3 regions of the Glaciimonas sp. PCH181 genome follow, and region 2 is predicted to be linked to each of the others. Evidence: predicted binding sites of a transcription regulator. Region 2 holds the regulator's gene; each other region holds the start of a gene.
The links. The regulator sigma-54, encoded in region 2, starts transcription at its own class of promoters, with help from an activator protein. The targets are predictions, from matches to a motif close to TGGCANGNAANCTGCTTT.
Positions count from the first base shown of each region.

Region 1: the regulator sigma-54 is predicted to act here: its motif matches at 1,319-1,336, upstream of C7W93_RS00495 (pilin).
Region 3: the regulator sigma-54 is predicted to act here: its motif matches at 1,473-1,490, upstream of glnA (type I glutamate--ammonia ligase).

Region 1 is NZ_PYFP01000001.1:113,647-116,951, forward strand. Features, by position in the region: gene rpoZ (DNA-directed RNA polymerase subunit omega) at 1-195, opposite strand, end outside; gene gmk (guanylate kinase) at 274-918, opposite strand; gene C7W93_RS00495 (pilin) at 1,378-1,812, shown strand; gene C7W93_RS00500 (PglL family O-oligosaccharyltransferase) at 2,035-3,305, shown strand, end outside.
Region 2 is NZ_PYFP01000002.1:832,187-835,491, reverse strand. Features, by position in the region: gene C7W93_RS16890 (DUF4197 domain-containing protein) at 1-646, shown strand, start outside; gene hpf (ribosome hibernation-promoting factor, HPF/YfiA family) at 858-1,211, opposite strand; gene C7W93_RS16880 (RNA polymerase factor sigma-54) at 1,319-2,806, opposite strand; gene lptB (LPS export ABC transporter ATP-binding protein) at 2,842-3,305, opposite strand, start outside.
Region 3 is NZ_PYFP01000001.1:2,454,332-2,457,636, forward strand. Features, by position in the region: gene glnA (type I glutamate--ammonia ligase) at 1-1,269, opposite strand, end outside; gene C7W93_RS11220 (rhodanese-like domain-containing protein) at 1,786-2,250, shown strand; gene C7W93_RS11230 (delta(1)-pyrroline-2-carboxylate reductase family protein) at 3,098-3,305, opposite strand, start outside.

The DNA.
Region 1 (3,305 bases), on a different contig from region 2:
TACCTTTTTTAGCATTTCAATGCCAACTTTACCAGCAGCGATTTCACGCAGAGCGATAACAGTCGGTTTATCTTTTGCATCTACTTTAGCAGTATGGCCTTGGAGTAGTTGACGTGCGCGATAAGTTGCGGAAAGAGTCAATTGAAAGCGGTTAGGGATGTGTTTAATGCAATCTTCAATGGTAATACGGGCCATACATTCTCCGAAAAACAATAATTGTCAATTTCGCAACAGCGTCGTTTTATCGTCGTTGTCAGCAAGGTTAACCAAGTGTTAGCTTAAGTTGGCATGAATGCCAAGTTGCGCAAATAAGGATGCATTACGTACTGCTTGTTGGGAGAAGCGGCAGCGAGTTGCTTTAACAATCGCGGTCAGTTCTGACAAAGCAGAGGAAAATTCTTGGTTGATAATAACATACTCAGACTCAGGGGCATGGGCGATTTCCCCGCCTGCCGCCAGAATCCTGCGCGTAATCACTTGCGGCTCATCCTGCCCGCGCTTCTTTAACCGATCTTCTAATGCCGCGATGGACGGCGGCAGTATAAAAATACCCACCGCATGCGGGAATTGTTTCTTAACCTGTTGCGCACCTTGCCAGTCGATTTCTAACAACACATCAGTGCCAGCTTGCATCTGCTCACCAATCGACAAACGCGAAGTCCCATAATAATTGCCGTGGACTTCAGCCCATTCAAGAAATTCGCCCTGCTTATGCCGGGCACGGAAATCCTCGATAGAAGTGAAATGGTATTCCCGACCATTTTTTTCCTTAGGTCGTGGCGGGCGGGTGGTGTAGGAGATCGAGAGCTTAATTTCTGGTTCTTGCGCCAATAAAGCATTCACCAATGTTGATTTCCCAGCGCCCGATGGGGCGACCACCATAAATAAACTGCCGGACATGGGATGTTCATCGGGCATGGCGGCTAGGCTCAGAATTTCGCTGGGGGATGGGGGTAGTAGTGGCGGCGTCATGGCAGTGGGTTATTCGCAATCAAAGTGGGGCGGCTAGAGGCGTATTTTATTAATTTACGCTTAATATATGGCTAGCAGGTAGTGCAGCATTGTATCAGCGCAAGAGCTGAATTGCAGGTGGATGCGAGGGCTTGAGTCTTACAATCCGATAACATCGTTCCTTGGACTAGGTGTCCAGTTCGATTATTTGTTAATAGTATTCAATTAAGGAAGTAACGATTTTTGCATTCTTAATTTGCAAGGATGGGTGACGATTTTGGTCAGGTGGGTGTACACGTAGACGAATTTTGTCGATTTTTTGGGAGTAAACGGTTTGGTTTTAAGCCGTTGGGCGGTGTTTGGAGGTTGGCACGCTAACTGCTTTATGGTGGGGGTAGTTCCAACCGAATCCAATGGGAGTTTTGCATGAACAAATTTATCCGTCGTACATCAACACAAGCACAAAAAGGTTTCACGCTGATCGAATTGATGATCGTTGTTGCCATCATTGGTATCTTGGCTGCTATTGCGCTGCCAGCTTATAAAGACTACACAGTGCGTGCAAAGGTAACTGAACTGATCTTGGCTGCATCAAGTGGAAAGACTCAGATTGCTGAGTATTGGCAAGTCAATGGGGCTTTTCCATCAGCTGCATCATTAGTTTTGACTCCCATGGCAACAACTTATGTAGCTAGTTTGGGGCAATCCGGTGGAACTATCACCGTCCAGGCGACTACGGCTGAAACTAATATCAGCGGGAAAACTATCACTTTGACACCGACTGATGCCGGTAACGGTGTGTTAACCTGGACATGCGGTGGAACCATTGCAACAAATTATCGTCCGGCTAGCTGCAAGTAATCAGTTTCTTTACATGAAATTTTGATTCGCGTTTAAAAAGCCTCACGTTGTGAGGCTTTTTAATTTTAAGGCGAATGATGGCAGGTCTTTTTGAGTTTTTACTTTTGCCTCTATTGGGTATGTGCCATTGATCGCGACCGCCTCGTTATATCCAGACCTGTCAATTGAACTCTTTGTCGGACAATATGGGCAGAGCAGTGTCATCAGAAGATACTCAAATATATGTCTTTGAACAAAAAAGTTATCAGTCCTTTTTGGATGGTGATTGCTTCCTTAGCATTGTCATGTACCTGGCTTTTGCCTAATCATTACCCACCGTGGACGACCTTTCACAGCGACGCCTGGGCCTCAATTGTTTTAACAATGGTTGGCATGACGATCTTGCTGCTAAGGTTGCGTGAGCGGAACGAGTGGCATTGGCCCGAAATTGTAGTTGCGGTCTTGATTTTTATTCCTATTGCGCAATTCTTTTTTGGCATGTTGCCTTTCTGGGGAGTTGCATGGATCAATTCTATCTATTTGACTGGTCTGCTTTTGGCTTTATTGGCGGGAACGCGATGGGAGAAAGCCGCAAACGGGGAGTGTGCTGATTTTTTGTTTTTAGGAATCGGCATCGCGGCGCTGATTTCTATGTACTTTCAGTTGCATCAACTATTGCGCTTTGACGGGTTCGATATTTGGATTTTAAAATCGAATGATTTTCGTCCAGGAGCGAATTTAGGACAACCCAATCAATTTGCTACGCTACTTATTTTGGGAATGCTCGCGTCTGCCTGGGGATTTAAGCGACGGCAACTCTCGGCCCCTGTAGCTATCTTGATGACCTGCTTTCTTTTATTGGGTGTAGCGCTTACGCAATCCCGAACTGGATGGTTGAATGTTTTTGTTATTCTAGCTGCGCTATTGCTGTGGGCGTGGTTTTTAAGATCCAAACGTATGCTCGCAACTGCCATTGGATTGGGATTGTATTTCATCGCGTGCGTCATTAATCTCCCTTGGATAATTGATTCTTTATTATTCGAAGGGAATCGAGATTTAGCGGAGCGTTATCTGATCGGGGCCCGACCGCAGGTTTGGCGCATGTTTATTGATGCAGTACAGCACCAATCTCTTTTTGGATATGGATGGGGGCAGCTGACGCATGCGCAATATCAGGTTGCAAATGAGCATCCTGATCTTGGTATGCTTTTCTTTCAATCTCACAACCTATTTCTGGATTTGATTCTTTGGAACGGCATACCGATTGGCTTGTTAATTAGTGGATTAATTATTTGGTGGTTTTTGGCATGTGTACGTCGAATTAAAGACCATGAAGATGCAATTTTATTACTGTTTATAACAGTCTTGGCAACGCACGCGATGCTTGAACTCCCTTTACATTACGCGTATTTTTTATTGCCTGCTGGGCTGGTTGTTGGTGTGTTAAATGTGCGTCTTGGCTTTCGTTCTGTATTTGTGACGAGGTCATGGATAACCTTGACGCTATTTGTCTT
Region 2 (3,305 bases):
TTCTTCTACTGCATTTGCATTTTCTTTAGCCGATTTGAGCAATCAGGATGCCAGTTCTGGATTGAAGGCGGCACTGGATAAAGGTGCAACTGTTGCGGTCTCTAAACTCGGTGTTGAAAATGGATTTTTGAATAACGATAAAGTAAAAATTGGATTACCAGGCGTGTTGGAGCAGGCGCGTCCGCTCTTGAGAATGACAGGGAAAGGGCAGCAATTGGATGATTTGGTTTTGTCGATGAATCATGCGGCAGAATCCGCCGTGCCACTGGCTAAACCTTTGCTATTGAATGCAGTGAAATCGATGTCGATCACGGACGCAAAAAATATTTTGAGTGGCGGTGAGACATCGGTGACGGATTTTTTCAAGCAGAAAACGGCGGCACCTCTGGAAGTGAAATTTTTGCCGATAGTGAAAAAAATTACAGACCAGAATGGCGTCTCAGCACAATATAACGCAACGATGGGCATGGTCAGTAAAACAGGATTAGTGCCAGGGCAGGCCGCCACGGTTGAGGGCTACGTCACTCAACGTGCACTGGATGGTTTGTTTTATATGATCGGGGAAGAAGAGAAGGCGATTCGTCGCGATCCGGTTGGCGCGGGAAGTGCCATTATTGGCAAGGTATTTGGTGCACTGAAACAGTAATCCGGCTGCCAGAGAAATGAAAGCCTCATTGATGAGATGAGGCTAAACAATCAGCAAAAAAATCATGCTGAAAATTATCCAAATAATATAGGTAATTAAAGTGATTTTCCAATAACAAAGGGCGCATTAACTGCGCCCTTGCTCGTTTGTCAGTTTAGTATTTTCTCAATGATTCTTGAGACACACTTGCATTGACTTAGACCTCACAACATTACGTAGCCGGGATAGGTGCATCCTCGGGCAAATGTTTAATCGCGGAATGTTGGTGGTTCTGCAGTTTATCCTTATATTTAATTACTTGACGATCAAGCTTGTCGATCAGCAAGTCAATGGCGGCGTAAAGGTCATGCGCAATGCTTTCAGCATGCAGGTCTTTGCCTTTTACGCGCAAATTAATTTCGGCTTTCTGGCGTTTTTCTTTCTCTGTGATTTTGTCGATAGTCAGGATCACACTAATATCTATGACCTGATCGAAATGGCGCTTGATACGCTCCAATTTGCTTAGCACGTGTTCGCGAATGGCGGGAGTTACGTCGAGGTGATGCCCACTAATTGTGAAATTCATACAGCGCTCCTATGAAGTATGTCGTTGGCGGTTCGGACTTGGGATGATCAATTCATTATGAATCGGTCAGTCAGGACACAGCGACGGTTGTGCATACATACAAACAGCTAAAGAGATTTACGCAAATTGACTGGCGGAATTCTTAATGCTTCGCGATATTTTGCGACCGTACGACGTGCAACTACCATACCTTGTTCCGCGAGCATATCGGCAATCTTGCTGTCAGAGAAAGGACTTTTAGAATCTTCCGCTCCTATCAGTTGTTTGATTAACGCCCGTATCGCTGTAGAGGAAGCCTCTCCACCTGCCTCTGTAGCAACATGGCTACCGAAGAAATACTTTAATTCGAACATCCCGTGAGGGGTGAGCATGTATTTCTGAGTGGTCACACGAGAGATAGTACTTTCGTGTAATCCTAGTGTATCAGCTATTTCGCGCAACACAAGCGGCCGCATCGCGACCGCGCCGTGTGAGAAGAAATTCCGTTGACGTTCTACAATTGCTTGCGCCACGCGCAGGATGGTATCGAAGCGTTGACGCATATTTTTGATCAACCACTTCGCCTCTTGCAACTGCGATCCCAGCGATCCTTCGCTTTTACCTTGCTTCAGAATATTGGCATAGAGGGCGTTTACACGCAGTCTTGGCATAACGTCATTATTAAGCATGACTTGCCAACCATTTTTTGTACGTCTGACAATCACGTCCGGCACCACATAATCCGAGGCGCTGCCCGCAAAAGTAGCGCCTGGATGAGGATTGCATTGCTTGATAACTACTTGTGCTTCACGTAAATCTTCGTCGTCGCAATCGAGCGCTTTTTTGATTTTATTAAAATCGCGTTGTGCAAATAAGGCCAGATAATCTTGCACAATAATTAATGCCAGACGACGTGTGACGAAAGCTACTTTCGGAAATGCTTTAATTTGCAGAGATAGACATTCGGCAGCATTGCGAGCACCCACACCAGTCGGGTCAAAGCTCTGCACCATCTTCAGAGCCATTGATAGCTCTTCGACTTCGATGTCTAATTCCTCTGGAAGACGGGCATGAATATCTTCCAGCGGCTCTTCCAGATAACCATTCTCGTCCAGCGCATCGATGATTAATTCGATCAATGCGCGGTCGCGATGCTGATCCACAGTTTCACGCATTTGCTTCAGCAAATGTTCGCGCAAGGTCGTTTCATAAGCTTCCAACTGCGGCCTGGCATCTTCGTCGTCCGGGGCTTTGGAAGTGCGCGCAACGTCGTCGAAACTCCATTCGCTGTCATTGTTAGCGCTGTCCTGGCTATTGTCGCCAGCCTCTTGAGTTTCACCGCCGCCTTCCGGCTCTGTTGGTGAACTGCTGACTTCACTATCGCCGGTTGGTGCATCCATCGTCGAAGCCGTCGAGTTGATTGCGCCGTCCGCTAACAACCTGACAGAGTTATCAAGAGGGTCGTCAAGCCGTTCCAGCAACGGATTGTCCGAGAGGATGTGTTCCAGTTCCTGATGCAGTTCCAGCGTAGACAATTGCAACAATCGTATAGATTGCTGCAACTGTGGTGTCAGCGCCAGATGTTGCGAGGTGCGGAGTTGGAGGGATTGTTTCATGTGTGCTGGGGATTCCTCAGTATTCCTGTATTCAGTTACATGCGGAAATGTTCACCCAGATAAACGCGTCGCACCGATTCGTTGGCGATGATGTCGTCTGGACTGCCGCTGGCCAGCACGCTACCCTGGTTGATGATGTACGCCCGGTCACAAATGCCGAGCGTTTCCCGCACGTTATGGTCGGTAATCAGGACGCCGATCCCACGCTCTTTCAAGAATCGCACGATGCGCTGAATTTCGATTACGGCAATCGGATCTATCCCTGCGAATGGCTCATCGAGCAATACGAAACGGGGATTGGTGGCTAAAGCGCGGGCGATTTCTACGCGACGGCGCTCACCACCAGATAACGACAAAGCCTGGTTTTCGCGCAGTTTATCGATTTGCAATTCTTGCAGCAGTGATTCCAGCTTGTCCGAGATTTGTTGTTTGGTGAGCGGCACGCCGTCTGGACGCTGAAGCTCGAGCACAGCCCGGATATTGTCTTCTACCGTAAGTT
Region 3 (3,305 bases), on a different contig from region 2:
TTCCAACGCTTCTTCCAACGAGGCGCAGACGGTTGGGATCAATTTATCTTCTTCTGGCGGCAAATGGTACAAATCTTTCGAAGCTGCTTCGCCCGGATGGATTTTGTTTTGCACGCCATCCAAACCAGCCATCAGCAATGCTGAGAAGCACAGGTATGGGTTAGCCAGTGGATCTGGGAAACGGGCTTCAACGCGACGACCTTTTGGGTTCGAAACGTGTGGAATACGGATCGAAGCAGAACGGTTACGCGCTGAGTAAGCCAGCTTGACCGGTGCTTCGTAACCTGGAACCAAACGCTTGTAAGAGTTAGTGCCTGGGTTAGTAATCGCGTTCAGTGCTTTTGCATGCTTGATGATACCGCCAATGTAGTACAGGGCGAATTCCGACAAACCTGCATAGCCGTCGCCTGCGAACAGGTTCTTGCCATCTTTCCATACGGATTGGTGAACGTGCATACCGGAGCCGTTATCGCCAACGATAGGCTTAGGCATGAAAGTAGCCGTTTTGCCATAGGTGTGCGCAACGTTCCAGACCACGTATTTCAGATTTTGGGTCCAGTCAGCGCGCTCTACCAATGTCGAAAACTTGGTGCCGATTTCATTTTGACCAGCGCCAGCGACTTCGTGGTGATGCACTTCAACCGGGATACCGAGGGATTCCAGGATCAGACACATTTCCGAACGCATATCTTGGAAGCTGTCGACTGGTGGTACTGGGAAGTAACCGCCTTTGACTGTTGGACGATGACCTGTATTGCCGTTTGGCAGCTTGGCACCAGTGCTCCATGACGCTTCTTCCGAACCGATCTTGACGAACGAACCCGACATGTCGGATGCATCCCAACGGACGCTGTCGAAAATGAAGAATTCTGGCTCTGGGCCGAAGTAAGCAGTGTCGCCCATGCCGGACGATTTCAGATACGCTTCAGCGCGCTTGGCGATCGAGCGTGGATCACGGTCGTAACCTTTGCCATCCGATGGTTCGATGACGTCACATTGCATGAACAATGTGGTTTCTTCCATGAATGGATCGATATTGGCGGTGTTTGGATCTGGAATCAGGATCATGTCTGATGCTTCGATACCCTTCCAGCCAGCAATTGAAGAACCATCAAAAGCATGACCGGACTCAAACTTGTCCATATCAAAATGGGAAACAGGGACAGTTACGTGCTGCTCCTTGCCTCTGGTATCAGCAAAGCGAAAATCAACGAACTTTACTTCGTTGTCTTTGACCATCTTCAAGACTTCTGCGGCCGTCATTGCCATGTGAAACTCCTAGTATCAGAAAGTAGTGCTACCGTTGTCGATAAGTTTAAATAGATGCAAAATATTGCTGTCTTTGGTGCAAATACGTGTACCGGGGAACCGCCGAATTTTACACCCGACTATTACACGCTAGCCGCGCATGCGCGATCCAACAACCCACCGATACCACAAGAAAACAATCCAACTGAATTCAACGGGGAATGATAGCAGAATCCATGCCACCATCCGCCACTCCGCGATTGCTTATTCGCTGAGCGTATTTGCTTGATTGAGCAGCACATTGCAGCGATAAAGCGGCCCAAGGTACCAATTTGGGAGCAGGAATGGTTTATTTAGCGCTCCATCGTAGGGCGCGATAGGATTTAGGCACCAATTTAGTGCGATAAATAATTCCAATAACTTATTTGCCCTATATTAGTGCGCAACACTAATCCGAATTTTATCGACTTCTTTTTTCGGTCTTATAATACATTTCATCGCTTACCTTCAAAACGCCCCTCTATCAGGAGATTCAATATGCCTACTGCCGCAGAACTGCTCGAGATTGGCCGTCAACGTGGCCAAACCGGTAAATTGCCCTACGCCGGGGCACTCACGCCTGCAGAAACCTACGCGCTTCTGCAAGCTAATCCAGGCGCAATATTGGTCGATGTGCGCACCAATGCCGAACGCGATTGGGTCGGACGCGTCGCGATTAACGAAAAACAACACGCCGCAGTGCAATGGACGCAATATCCAGGCGGCGCGCCAAATCCTAACTTTCTGAGCCAATTAGCGCAAATCGCTGAGAAAGGAACGATTCTGGTATTTCTTTGCCGTTCTGGCGTGCGCTCGCAACATGCTGCGACGCTGGCCAGCCAACACGGATATAGCAACAGTTTTGATATTCTGGAGGGATTTGAAGGTAATAAAGATGCGGACGGACATCGTAAAACTGTCGGTGGATGGTGCAAGGCGGGCTTGCCTTGGACGGGCGCTTAAACTGCATTCTTTTAAACCGTCAGCTGCATAAAACACACTCGCCTTATATGACAACGTCGCCCGCTAATTTCGAGGGCGACGTTCATATTGCAAAGCTGCTAAACAGTCAGCGCGTGCAAGCAGGAGAATGCGGATAAGCAATGTCGTAAACTCTTTAAACCGGGATTTTGCGTGCAGCTAATCCACATCTGCGCGCACATTAATTACTTAGTGTCCTATAGCTCTGTCATCCACGGTCCGCATTTGATGCGCTTGTCTATACGCATCCAGGGTTTTGCCTTCACTTCTGGCAACCCGTGCCTGTACTAAGGGGTCATCATAACGATTCATCATAGATTGGTCGGTGCCAGGGATAGGGATCATGACAGGTGCAGCAGACGGCATCATTGGTGCTGATGAATCCATCGGTGCTGTGGAATCCATAGGCGGCATGGGAGCCATTGGTTGTGCCATAGGCGCCATTCCTGGAGCAGTATCACTCGACGGATCTGGTGCCGTTGTCTGGGCTACAGCGGCAGTGGCACAAACTGCAATGGCAGAGGCCAGTAATAGGTTGCGTAACGTTAGCATAAGAACTCCTTAAAAATGAAGCATCGCCTTCCAAAATAAGGGATGCAGGACACGGAGAATCAAGAATCCGCGATGGCAGGCTAATACGCCGTGCGTATGCAGAAATGCAAAACAGGCTCCTGATAGACCGCGCCTCAAAAAATAAAGTTCAATGCTTATTTGAAAAACGTGATTAGAAACAATTGCTTACAAACCCAATACAGTAGCCATTCGGCTACAAAACACTGTTGTTTTGATTACCGGTTTGCAAGTTTTATAACCACCGATTTGCGGGCTTTTAGCGCGTCAGAGATGCAATCGCAACACGTGCTGCAGCCAGATCCCAAGCGGCGTGACCGACGGTTTTAAAGACCGGCAACGGCGTGGTTTCAGGCCACGGTTGTTGCACGATTTCCGGCAACTCACGGACCGCCGACCAATCAATTTTCGCTTGCAATAAATCCCCTGCTTCGTGTTTGGCGCCGGCTAAATAATCTACGACAACG